DNA from 4 places in the Ralstonia mannitolilytica genome. Region 1 is predicted to be linked to each of the others. Evidence: predicted binding sites of a transcription regulator. Region 1 holds the regulator's gene; each other region holds the start of a gene.
What was found. The regulator FNR, encoded in region 1, switches genes on or off when oxygen is low (the NO sensors DNR and NnrR bind a similar motif). The targets are predictions, from matches to a motif close to TTGATNNNNATCAA.
Positions count from the first base shown of each region.

Region 2: TK49_RS14465 (oxygen-binding di-iron domain-containing protein) is a predicted target of FNR. The motif match lies at 1,442-1,455, and genes of this name have one in related genera.
Region 3: hemN (oxygen-independent coproporphyrinogen III oxidase) is a predicted target of FNR. The motif match lies at 1,566-1,579, and genes of this name have one in related genera.
Region 4: adhP (alcohol dehydrogenase AdhP) is a predicted target of FNR. The motif match lies at 1,663-1,676, and genes of this name have one in related genera.

Region 1 is NZ_CP010799.1:2,214,787-2,217,977, forward strand. It holds gene ccoG (cytochrome c oxidase accessory protein CcoG) at 1-1,092, shown strand, start outside; gene TK49_RS10540 (FixH family protein) at 1,118-1,345, shown strand; gene TK49_RS10545 (hypothetical protein) at 1,342-1,596, shown strand; gene fnr (fumarate/nitrate reduction transcriptional regulator Fnr) at 1,621-2,349, opposite strand; gene TK49_RS10555 (sulfite exporter TauE/SafE family protein) at 2,533-3,191, shown strand, end outside.
Region 2 is NZ_CP010799.1:3,056,518-3,059,708, reverse strand. It holds gene TK49_RS14470 (TetR/AcrR family transcriptional regulator) at 1-576, shown strand, start outside; gene TK49_RS14465 (oxygen-binding di-iron domain-containing protein) at 530-1,384, opposite strand; gene TK49_RS14460 (DEAD/DEAH box helicase) at 1,617-3,104, shown strand; gene gluQRS (tRNA glutamyl-Q(34) synthetase GluQRS) at 3,130-3,191, opposite strand, start outside.
Region 3 is NZ_CP010799.1:445,853-449,043, forward strand. It holds gene TK49_RS02200 (UvrD-helicase domain-containing protein) at 1-915, shown strand, start outside; gene hemN (oxygen-independent coproporphyrinogen III oxidase) at 1,635-3,119, shown strand; gene pyk (pyruvate kinase) at 3,127-3,191, opposite strand, start outside.
Region 4 is NZ_CP010799.1:320,008-323,198, reverse strand. It holds gene TK49_RS01560 (2-hydroxyacid dehydrogenase) at 1-524, opposite strand, end outside; gene adhP (alcohol dehydrogenase AdhP) at 584-1,606, opposite strand; gene sbcB (exodeoxyribonuclease I) at 1,754-3,191, shown strand, end outside.

The DNA.
Region 1 (3,191 bases):
TGTCCGCAGACGGTCTACACCGAAATCTTCATGTGGATCGAGCGGCGCATCGAAGGCGACCGCTTCGCCCGCATCCGGCTCGACGGCGAGCGCTGGAGCCTGCGCAAGCTGCGCCTGAAGGCAGCCAAGCACGCCGCCTGGCTGCTGATCGCGCTATGGACGGGCTTCACCTTCGTCGGCTTCTTCACGCCGATCCGCGAACTGGGCCTGCAGGTGTGGACGCTCTCGCTCGGGCCGTGGCAAATGTTCTGGATGCTGTTCTACGCCTTCGCCACGTGGGGCAATGCCGGTTTTATGCGCGAGCAGGTGTGCCGCTACATGTGCCCGTATGCACGCTTCCAGAGCGTGATGGTCGACCGCGACACCTACGTCGTGACCTACGACACGCAGCGCGGCGAACCGCGCGGCAGCCGTTCGCGCAATGCCGACTTTGCAGCGCAAGGCCTGGGTTCGTGCGTTGACTGCAGCATCTGCGTGCAGGTGTGTCCGACCGGCATCGACATCCGCCAGGGCTTGCAGTACGAGTGCATCGGGTGTGGTGCCTGTATCGACGCGTGCGATCAGGTCATGGACAAGATGCGCTATCCGCGCGGCCTGATCCGCTACACGTCTGAGCGGGCCATGCTCGAGGGGCTCAACCCGAAGGAGGCTCGCCGGTACATGCTGCGCCCGCGTGTGCTGGTGTACGCGACCATCATGGTGGTGCTCGTCGCCGGCTTTGTTGCCGCGCTGGCCATGCGTCAACCGCTCAAGGTGGACGTCATCCGCGATCGCGGTGCGCTCGCGCGCGAAGTGGATGGCGGCAAGATCGAGAACGTCTATCGCCTCCAATTGATGAACGCTTCCGAGCAGCCGCTGCACGTGACCATTGCCGCAGAAGGGTTGCCGCAACTCGACGTGCAGGGCGCTCGGGGGGAATCCACCACGTTGGTGCTGCCTCCCGCGGCCAACCGTCTGCTGCCGGTGCGCGTGCGCCGACCGGCTGATGACACGGCTCCCGGTTCACACAAGATTCAGTTTGTCATCCACGCAGACAATGACAGCCACAGCCTCGTGCTGCGCGAGCCGTCCAGTTTCATCGTGCCGCGCTGAGGCGGCATCTCAACAGGAGGCAACGATGCATGCAACGCAATCTTCCTCGTCCGCCCGGCCGTGGTGGCGCGAACCCTGGCCGTGGCTCCTGATGGCCGGCCCGTTCGTTGCCATGATCGGCTGCGGCGTGACCATCTGGCTGGCGGCATCGCACCCGGATGCGGTGATCCACGACAACGTGGTGCGACGCGGGCTCGTCGTCGAAAAGCCTGTCGCGGTGCCGGTCCATGACGTTCGCGGAGGCGCTCGATGAAGCGTCGGCTGCTGATGTGGATCCTGTGGCCGGCGTTCCTGTGCGCCGCGCTGGCCGAGTTGGTCGTGTTCGCGGTCGTGAACCCGGCCGACCTGAGCTTCTTTGGCGAGCAGATCACGGTATCAGACGAGGCCGTTTATACCGTGTCGTTCTTCGTGTTCTGGCTGTTGTGCGGATTGTCGAGCGCGCTCACGCTGTACGTGTCGCCGGGCATCGGCAAACTCGAAGCGCATGAACACCCGCTCGTGTAAGAGGGGCGGGCGGTGAGTGGCAGCTTAGGCAGCCTGGCCGCTCATCACCTGGCGCAGGCCTGCCAGGTCGATCAGCTTGACGTGGCGTTGGCGGATCTGGATGAGCCCGGCCTCGGCAAAGCGCGAGAACAGCCGGCTCACGGTTTCGAGCTTCAAGCCCAGATAGCTGCCCAACTCTTCGCGGCTCATGCGCAGCACAAACTCGGTGGAAGAATAACCGCGCTGCGCCGAGCGCTTGGAAAGGTTCAGCAGGAACGCCGCCAGCCGTTCTTCCGCGCGCATGGAACCGAGTGTCAGCAGCATCAGGTGATCCTGCGAAATCTCCTTGCTCATGATGCGCAGGAACTGATGCTGCAGCGAGGGCAGTCGGCGCGAGAGCTGTTGCAGGTCGTCGTAACGCACGACGCACACTTCGGTGTCTTCGAGTGCCGTGGCGTCCGATACGTGCCGCATCTCGCCAATGCCGTCCAGCCCGACGATCTCGCCCGGCAGATGGAAACCGGTGATCTGGTGCCGCCCGTCTTCGAGCGTCACATGCGTCTTGAGCGTGCCGAAACGGATGCCATACACCGCTTCGAGCGGCTCGCCGAGCGTGTAGAGCGTCTGTCCTTTCTTGATGCGGATGCGCTCTTCGACGAGTTCGTCCATTTTGCGCACGTCATCCGAGCTCATTCCCACCGGCAGGCAGATTTGCCCGAGAACGCAGGTGGAACAACGCGAGGCTTGGTCGGAGAGGGCGATTCGTGTGAGCACAGGGCGCAGTGATTGTGATTATCAGCAGGTCGGGATGAGTAATGCGTTTGGCGCAACTGGCGCCCATTATAGCGGCGGCCTCCCCGTTATCGGGCAGCTCCCATTCCGTAAAGCGCACGATTTGCCGCGGATTTGTCGCGGTAAAACACCAACCTTGCGCCATATCAAAATTACCTCAGAAAAATGACGGCGGCTGTCCTCACGAGTGTCTTCCTGATTGCCCTGCTGGGCGGCGTGCATTGCGTGGCGATGTGCGGTGGTATCGCGCTGGCCGCAGAGCGTGGCGTGGTGGTGCGCGTGGTCTCGCGCCGCCGCCTGTGGTTTGAGCAGGCAGTCATGCATGCCGGACGATTGACCATGTACGGCGTGCTCGGTGCGGCCATGGGAGCGATGGGTGCAACGGTCTGGCGCCAGCAGTGGCTGCCCATTCAGCGCGGTCTGTTTGCGTTCGCCAGCGCATTGCTGCTTGCCTACGGGTTGCTGCTGCTTGTGCGATCGGGCGGGGATGCGTGGCGCAGTTCGCGGCTCGAGCGCGTGCTCGGCCGGCTGACCGGCAGCGTATCTGGCGTGGCTGCAGCTTTGGGTGCCAAGCTGCGCGGGCAACCGCCGCTCGTGCAGCGCTACGTCACCGGCCTGGCATGGGGCCTCGTGCCCTGCGGCATGGTGTACGGCACATTGGCTGTAGCGTTGTTGGCTGGCAACGCGGCGTCGGGCGCGATCGTCATGCTCGCCTTTGGTGCCGGCACACTGCCCAACCTGCTGTTGATGTCGGGCGTGGCCGGCTGGGCACGCGAGTTCTCACGCAGGCGCTGGGCGCGCCGCCTGGCCGCCGCCGCCATTGC
Region 2 (3,191 bases), 840 kb from region 1:
ATTCTCGATACCGCCGCCCAGCTCTTTTTCACGAAGGGCTATGCCGGCATGACGATGAGTGATCTGTGCAGCGCGCTCGGCGTGACCAAGCCAGCGGTGTATTACTACTTCACCGACAAGTACGAGATCTTCGACATCCTGTGCCGCGAGTCGGCGCGGATCACCATGTCGGCCATCCGCGAGACGGCCGACCCCGCGTTGCCGGTGCGCGAACGCCTGCATGCGTGCATGCTGGAATTGGCCCGACGCTGCATCGCGTGCCATTACTCGGCCACGCTCTGCTATCGCGACCGCCAGTACCTGCGCCCCGAGACGATCGAATGGATGGGCTCGATGTCGCGCGCCTACTATCGCGACCTGTATGCGCTGCTCGACGAAGGCAAGCGCCTGGGCGTGTTCGAGTTTGGCGATGCACGCGTCGCGGCACACGCCATGGGCGGCGTCATGGGCTTCATGTACACGTGGCATGACCCGTCGCGCATCGACGCCGAGGTGCTGGCGCGCGAACTGGCCGACGCCATGATGAAGATCATCCTGCCGGCTGCTCCGAGCCCCGCGCCCCAACACGCGCGCTGAGCGTGGACCCCGCAGCCCCCGTTGCCGCTGGCGGCAGCGCGGGGAGCCGGAAAGTCTCCGGTGTCATCAGGTCGATACCGCAATCGAGCGTTTCCACCCAATCGATGAACCGATTGACCATGGTCTTGCCGCGAAAGGCCTGACCGTGCTGCGGCACGATCCATTCGATGTCGAGCCCGCGCACCATCTGCGCCCACAGCCGGCACACGCGATTGCCGCTCATGTAGCGGCGGTGGAACGGCGCCATCAGCGGCAGGTGCGCATCAAAATCCTCCACCGGTGTGGCAGCCACATTGGCATGCACCATCGACGCTCCCAGGTCGCCCGAAAACAGGATGCGCGACTGCGGATCGTAGAACTGGAAGTTGCCTTCCGAGTGCAGGAAGTGCGCCGGCACCGCCAGCAGATGCGTGTTGCCGAGCGGGATCGCCATGCCCGTATCCGGAATCGGCACGATGCGACCCTCGGTCTTGCCCACGTTGCAGAAGTGCGGCAGAAACCGCTCCCACACGCGCGAGATCAGGATGTCGCAGCTCGAACTCGTGAGCCATCTTCCGGCGGAGGCAACGATGTCCGGGTCGGCATGCGAGGCGAGCACATAGTCGAGCTGCTTCGGCGGAAAGTAGCGGTTCATCGCCAGGAAGAGCGCGTTGTATGTCATCTGGCCGCCTGGGTCGATGAGCGCGCCGTGGCCGTGGTCGACAATGAGGAACTGGTTGGTCTGCACCGGCAGGGCGTCGTGGTCGTCGACGAGGTCGGAAAACATCAGGCAGACGTGCTCGGGCGCTTCATACAAGGTGGTGACCATGGCGGGCAGGGCGCGGTTGGGATGCCGCGATGGTCGCGCAGCGCCGCGCGCCGGCGCTTGATCCGTGTCAAGGCTCGCGTGACACGACAGGAGCCCGGCGCTGCCCGTTGTCGGTCTTGCCTAGGCTGCACGTGATAAACTTTTGATTTTTAACGCTTTGCGCGAGCCGCTCGCGGGTGTTTCCGCCTGAGTCTGTCGCGCCGCCATGCCACCCGGCATGCTGCATCCCCCTATGAACACTGCGACATCGTCAGAAGCGCCGGTCAACGAATCGGTGACATTCGACAGCTTTGGCCTGCACGCCGATATCCTCCGCGCGCTGGCCGAAAGCGGCTATACCAAGCCCACGCCCATCCAGGCGGCTGCCATTCCGGTGGTCACTGCCGGCCGTGACGTCATGGGCGCGGCGCAAACAGGCACCGGCAAGACCGCCGGTTTCTCGCTGCCCATCATCCAGAACCTGCTGCCGGACGCCAACACGAGCGCATCGCCGGCGCGCCACCCGGTGCGGGCGCTGATCCTCACGCCGACGCGCGAACTGGCCGACCAGGTGTACGACAACGTTGCCAAGTACGCGAAGTACACGGCGCTGCGCAGCGCGGTCGTGTTCGGCGGCGTCGACATGAACCCGCAGACCGAGCAACTGCGCCGCGGCGTCGAAATCCTCGTGGCCACGCCGGGGCGTCTGCTGGACCACGTGCAGCAGCGCAGCGTGAACCTGTCGCAGGTGCGCATGCTCGTGCTGGACGAAGCCGACCGCATGCTCGACATGGGCTTCCTGCCCGACCTGCAGCGCATCATCAACCTGCTGCCGGCACACCGCCAGACGCTGTTGTTCTCGGCGACGTTCTCGCCGGAGATCAAGAAGCTGGCCGCCAGCTACCTGCGTCATCCGCAGACCATCGAAGTGGCGCGCAGCAACGCCACGGCAGAGAATGTCCGCCAGGTCATCTACACCGTGCCGGACAACCACAAGCAAGCCGCGCTTGTGCACCTGTTGAAGCAGCGTGCCGAGCAGGGCCTGCCGCGCCAGTGCATCGTGTTTTCTAACAGCAAGATCGGCTGCTCGCGCCTGGCGCGCGCGCTGGAGCGCGAAGGCATCAACGCCAGCGCCATCCACGGCGACAAGACCCAGACCGAACGCATGCAGACGCTCGAAGCGTTCAAGCAGGGCACCGTCGATGTGCTGGTCGCCACCGACGTGGCAGCGCGCGGTCTCGACATCTCGCAGATGCCGTGCGTGATCAACTTCGACCTGCCGTTCAATGCGGAAGACTATGTGCACCGCATCGGCCGCACGGGCCGCGCCGGCGCGTCCGGTGACGCACTGTCGCTGTTCGCCCCCGGCGATGAGAGGCTGCTGGCCGATATCGAGAAGCTGATCAAGCGCAACCTGCCGCGCGAGCAACTGGAAGGGTTCGACCCCACCGGCGAACAGGCCCGCGACCGTGAACGCCGCGAGCGTGACGAGAAGCGTGCGCGCGCCGAAGTGCGCCGTGCCCGTGAGCGCGAGGAGCGCAACGGCGCCCGCGTGCTCGACCACACCGTCGTCCGCCCGGCATTCCGGCCCTCGGATGATCCGTTCTTCAATCGCCCGTACGAATCGACGGCGCCCGTGGAAACGGCCGAGACCGCCAAGCCAGCACAAGCCGCCGGACATCCGCGCACGGCCAAGCGTCCGATCGCGGCGCTGCTGGGCGGCGTGCCGCGCAAGCGTTAAGGCGCGCCGTCGAGAACGGCGGCAACTATGCCGCCGGGGTCAATCGTGCAAGGCGGTTGGCCCATGCCGGGATGGCCTCCCGGTAGA
Region 3 (3,191 bases), 1.7 Mb from region 1:
GATCTGTGCGCCTATCTGCGGCTGATTGCCAATGCGGATGACGACCCCGCGTTCATCCGCGCCATCACCACGCCCAAGCGGGGCGTGGGCAATGCGACGCTGGAAGTGCTGGGCGCATTCGCGGGGCAGGCCAAGGTGTCGCTGTTCGAGGCGGCAATGATGGGCGGCATCGAAGCGCAACTCGCGCCGCGCCAGCTGGAGCCGCTGCGGGTGTTCTGCGAGTTCATCGTGCGGCTCTCGGACCGCGCCGCCAGGGAGCCCGCCGCCACGCTGCTCGACGAGATGATGGAAGGCATCCACTACGAGGCCTACCTGTACGACACCTACGACGAGCGCCAGGCGCAGAACAAGTGGACCAACGTGCTGGAGTTTCTCGACTGGCTCAAGCGCAAGGGCACCAAGCCGGAGAAGGATGACGACGAAGAAGCCACCGGTTTCGACAACGCCGATGGCCTGATGGACGCCGGTAAAAACCTGCTGGAACTCACGCAGACCATCGCGCTGATCAGCATGCTCGAAGGCAAGGAAGAAGACCCGGATGCGGTGCGCCTGTCCACGCTGCACGCCAGCAAGGGGCTCGAATATCCGCACGTGTTTCTGGTGGGTGTGGAGGAAGGCATCCTGCCGCATTGTCGCGAAGACGACGATCTGACGGACGAGAAGATCGAAGAAGAGCGGCGGTTGATGTATGTGGGGATCACGCGGGCGCAGCGCAGCCTGCATATCAGCTGGTGCAAGAAGCGCAAGCGGGCGCGGGAGACGGTGGTGTGCGAGCCGTCGCGCTATATCGCGGAGATGAAGCTTGGGGAGGATGCCGGGCCGACGCCGGAGGACACGATGCCAGCGATGTCGCCGAAGGATCGGTTGGGGGCGTTGAAGGGGTTGTTGGCGGCTAAGAAGACTGTGGTTTCGTGATTGGGTTTTGGGTTTTGGGTTTTGCCTTGGTGGTCCATCTGTGTTTCGTACCCTGCCGGGCACGACTCACTTTTCTTTGTCTTGCCAAAGAAAAGTAAGCAAAAGAAAGGCGCGCCCGAGATGGCGACCCATCCCTTGAATTTGCGTAACCGGGCGGAGGTGGGGGAAAACTCGCTGCGCTCAGACAGTTCCCCACCTTTTTCCCGCCCGCTTACGAAAATTCAAGGCGCCATCAAGGGCTCAACGTCAAAAGAAAAAGGCCAACCCATCGTGCGGTTGGCCTTTTCGTTCGGACTGGCGCCCAGGCGGTGTGGCTTTTGTCCTTTGACTTTCCCTGCCCTAGATGGCGCCTTGAATTTCTGTTGCAGGGAGGAAAAAGGAAGGGAAACTGTCTGAGCGAAGCGAGTTTTTCCCTTCCCCTCCCTGCGACAGAAATTCAAGGAATGGGTCGCCATCTCGGGCGCGCATTTCTTTGCTTACTTTCTTTGGGCAAGACCAAAGAAAGTGAGTCAGCCCCGGCAGGGGATGAAACAAGGGATGCACCAACAATCCAGAACTCAAAAAAAACACCCATCAACGCCCAGCCCCGTTGTGCCGCCGTGACGCCACGCGTGCAGTACACAACGCTTTGGAACCCGCATTGACCGACGTTGACACACATCAACCCGACACTCACATCGCGGTTTTAGGATGACCTATCGCCCCACTAGAACCGCCCCATGTTTCCGTTCGCCAAGCCGGCCGATCCTCCGTCCGCCGCCAACGACAGCGCTTTCCGCTGGTCGGCTCCCCAGGTGCGCGCGCTCGCGCAGCGTTTTGATACGCACGGCCCGCGCTATACCTCGTATCCGACGGCTGACCGCTTTCACAACCAGTTTGGTAACGCCGATTACCTCGACGCCTTGCACCGCCGCGCCGCGATCGCGCCTGCGCTGCACGCGCCGCTGTCGCTGTACATGCACCTGCCGTTTTGCGCGAACCTCTGCTACTACTGCGGCTGCAACAAGGTCATCACGAAGGACCGCTCGCGCAGTGCACGCTATGTTGAAACGCTCGCGCGTGAGATGGCCATGGTGGCCAACCAGATCGGCCCACTGCGCCGCGTGACGCAATTGCACTGGGGCGGCGGCACGCCCACGTTCCTCGCGCACGACGAGATGCGCGCCGTGATGGCCGCGACGCGCGAGCATTTTGCGCTGATGGGCGACGCCGAAATCTCCGTCGAACTCGACCCGCGCCACGCCGACGACGCCACGCTCGAAGTCCTGGCCGAGATCGGCTTCAATCGCGCAAGCCTGGGCATTCAAGACTTCGACCCCGAGGTGCAGCGCGCCGTGCACCGCACGCAGAGCGTGGAAGAGACGCGCCGCGTGGTCGACACCGCGCGCCGGCTCGGCTTCGAGTCGATCAGCTTCGACCTGATCTACGGCTTGCCGCATCAACGCACCGAGACCTTCAACGCCACGCTCGATCGCGTGCTGGAGATGGCGCCCGACCGGCTGTCCGTCTACAGCTACGCGCATCTGCCGCACCTGTTCAAGCCGCAGCGCCGCATCGATCTGCTCGCGCTGCCGACCGCCGACGAAAAACTCGATTTGCTGGCGATGACGGTGGAGCGCCTCGTCGCCGAGGGTTATGTCTACATCGGCATGGACCACTTCGCTCGGCCTGACGATGCGCTTGCCATCGCGCAGCGTGAAGGGCGGCTGCAGCGCAATTTCCAGGGCTATTCCACGCACGCCGATTGCGACATGCTGGCGTTTGGCGTGTCCGCCATCAGCCGCGTGGGCGATGTGTATGCGCAGAACGAAAAGGATCTCGACGCGTACTACGCGCGCATCGATGCCGGCGAACTGGCCGTGCTGCGCGGCATGTCGCTCACGCCGGACGACCACGTGCGCCGTGCGCTGATCGGCGAGCTGATGTGCGGATTTGAACTGAACATGCGCACCTTCGGCGCGCGCCACGGGCTGGACTTCAAGCGCACCTTCGCAGATGAGCTGCGGGAGCTGGCGCCGCTGGAGGAAGCCGGGCTGGTGCGGGTGGGGGACGAACGCATCGTCATCACGCCGCAAGGGCGGCTGCTCGTGCGCCGCATCGCGATGGTCTTCGATTCGCACCTGCGCCAGGCGGGCACGGAGCGTGCGGTGGAAGCCGGGGGCAAGCCCGTCGGCTTCGTTCCGCGCTACTCCAAGGTGGTCTGACGCAGCGTCAGGCCGTCGCGGCTTCGAACTGCTCGGCGCGCGTTTCCGTCGCGGCTGCCACGGTCTGCGGCC
Region 4 (3,191 bases), 1.6 Mb from region 1:
AATGCCAGCACGTGACAGCCGAAACCCGCCATGATGCGCGCGAACACCTGGCCGATCTGCCCCGTGCCGACGACGCCGACAGTCTTGCCGGCCAGGTCGAACCCCAGCAATCCGTCCAGCGAGAAATCGCCTTCGCGCGTGCGATTGCAGGCGCGGTGCAGCCGCCGGTTCAGCGTGAGGATCATGCCCACCGCGTGTTCGGCCACCGCGTGCGGCGAATACGCCGGCACGCGCACCACCGTCAGCCCCAGACGCTGTGCGGCCGCCAGGTCGACATGGTTGAAGCCCGCCGAGCGCAGCGCGATCAGCTGCGTGCCGCCCGCTGCCAGCGCCTCGAGCACTTCCGCATCGAGGCAATCATTCACGAACGGGCATACCACTTCAAAGCCGGCCGCGAGGGATGCCGTCTGCGCGTCGAGGTGCGCGCGCTGGAAGACGAGGTCGAAGCCGTGGCCGCCACGCGCGAGTGAGGCGCGGAAGCTGTCTTCGTCGTAACGGTGGCTGCTGAAAAAGAGAATGCGCATGGCGGTGGGGCAAGCGGACGTGATGCCTGCAGCTTACTCGCACCGCCGGGTGGCGGCGCTCAGAGCGTCAGGACGATGCGGCCATCTACCTTGCCGGCCTTCAGATCGGCGAACGCCTGGTTGATGTTGTCGAGCTTGTCGCGGTGAATGTGGGCGCGTACCAACCCCTCGGCGGCAAACTGCAGCGACTCCTGCAAGTCGCGCCGCGTGCCCACAATCGAGCCCCGCACGGTGATGCCGTTGAGCACCGTGGAGAAGATCGGCAGCGGAAAATCGCCCGGCGGCAGCCCGTTGAGCGAGATCGTCCCGCCGCGGCGCACCATGCCCAACGCTTGCGCAAAGGCGCTGCGTGACACCGCCGTCACCAGCACGCCGTGCACACCGCCGATCTCTTTCTGGATCACGGCCGCCGGGTCTTGCTGCGAGGCATCGACGGCGAGCTTGGCCCCCAGCTCGCGTGCCAGCGCCAGCTTGTCGGGCGCCACGTCGACGGCCACCACGTGCAGGCCCATCGCAATCGCGTATTGCACCGCCACGTGTCCCAGCCCGCCAATGCCGGAAATGGCGATCCACTGGCCGGGCCGCGTATCCGTCATGCGGATGCCCTTGTAGACCGTCACGCCCGCGCAGAGGATCGGTGCGATCTCTTCGAAGCTGACCTGCGCGGGCAGGTGGCCGACGTAGTTCGGGTCGGCCAGTACGTATTCGGCATAGCCGCCGTTGACGGAGTAGCCAGTGTTCTGCTGCTCGTGGCAGAGGGTTTCCCAGCCGCTCAGGCAATGCTCGCAGTGGCCGCAGGCGGTGTAGAGCCACGGCACACCCACGCGGTCGCCTTCCTTGACGGCGGTTACGCCTTCGCCCACGGCTGCCACATAACCCACGCCTTCGTGCCCGGGGATGAACGGCAGGCTGGGCTTGACGGGCCAGTCGCCCTCGGCGGCGTGCAAGTCTGTATGGCAGACGCCCGAGGCCGCGATCTTGACAAGAATCTGCCCGCGCCCAGGTGTGGGAACCTGCACTTCCTCAATGCGCAAGGGTTCACCAAACGCATGGACTACCGCGGCTTTCATCGACTGGGCCATGAGACATCTCCGGGTTGGGGGAGATACCAGTCTGGTCGACGCCTGCCCGATGCGGATTGATGTGAGTCAACCGCCAAGGAGGGCGAGCGGGATGGGCAACACTGTTAACATGCCGGCATCTTCAGTGTTTTCCAGCGAGCCGCTGCCTTGCCCGTCACTCCCACCTTTCTCTGGCACGACTACGAAACGTTCGGCGCCGTGCCGCGCCGTGATCGCCCCGCGCAGTTTGCCGGCATCCGCACCGATGCCGAGCTGAACGAGATCGGCGAGCCGGTCGAACTGTTCTGCCAGCCGTCCAACGACTGGCTGCCCGATCCGGTGTCGTGCCTCATCACCGGCATCACGCCACAGCAATGCGCCCGGCAAGGCATTCCGGAATACCGTTTCGCCCAGGCCATCGAGCGCGAACTCGGCACGCCCGGCACCATCGGCGTCGGCTACAACACCATCCGTTTCGACGATGAGGTGACGCGCCACCTGTTCTGGCGCAACCTGATCGACCCGTACGCGCGCGAGTGGCAGAACGAGTGCGGACGCTGGGATCTGCTCGATGTGGTCCGCACGACGTGGGCCCTGCGCCCGGAAGGCATTCAATGGCCGACGCACGAAGACGGCCGGCCGAGTTTCAAGCTGGAGCATCTGTCCAAGGCCAACGGCCTGGTGCACGAGGCGGCGCACGATGCGGTGTCCGACGTGCGCGCGACGATTGCGCTGGCGCGCCTGATTCGCAATGCGCAGCCGCGCCTGTTCGATTTCTGCCTGGCGCTGCGCAAGAAAGACCGCGTGGTGGCCGAGATTGGCGATGCGCCGCGGCCGTTGCTGCACATCTCCGGCATGTATGGCGTGGAGCGCGGCTGCATGGCGGTGGTGTGGCCGCTGGGTGGGCATCCGACCAACAAGAACGAACTGATCGTCTGGGATCTGGCGTTCGACCCGTCCGAGCTGTTCCACATGGATGTGGCGACGATCCGCGAGCGCATGTTCACGCGCACGGCCGATCTGGCCGAAGGCACCACGCGACTGCCGATCAAGTCGATCCATATCAACAAGTCGCCCATCGTCATCAGCAACATGAAGACGCTGCAGCCCGCGCAGGCAGAACGCTGGGGCATCGACTTCGCCACGATCGAACGCCACGCCGCCATCGCCCAAGGCGCGCCCGACATGCGCGAAACCTGGCGTCAGGTGTACGCCCGCGAACTGGAGCCGATCGAAGACGTCGACCAGAACCTCTACGGCGGATTCGTCGGCAACGACGACCGCCGCCTGCTCAACGAGTTGCGCACGCTCAGCGGCGAACAGCTCGCGCGCCTGCATGCGGAGTTTGCCGACGCGCGCCTGCCCGAACTGCTGTTCCATTACCGCGCACGCAACTTCCCTGACACGCTGAACGAAGAGGAATACGAGCAGTGGGAGCAGTTGCGCGCCGAGCGGCTGTTCGAAGGCCGTGACGGCTACATGACCTTCGAAATGTTCGGCGAGCGGCTTCAACAGTTGGGCGCGGAAGCGGCAGAGAACGGCGACACGCGTGCGCAGGGCATCCTGCAGGATCTGTACGACTACGCGCAGCAGATCGTGCCGGGCT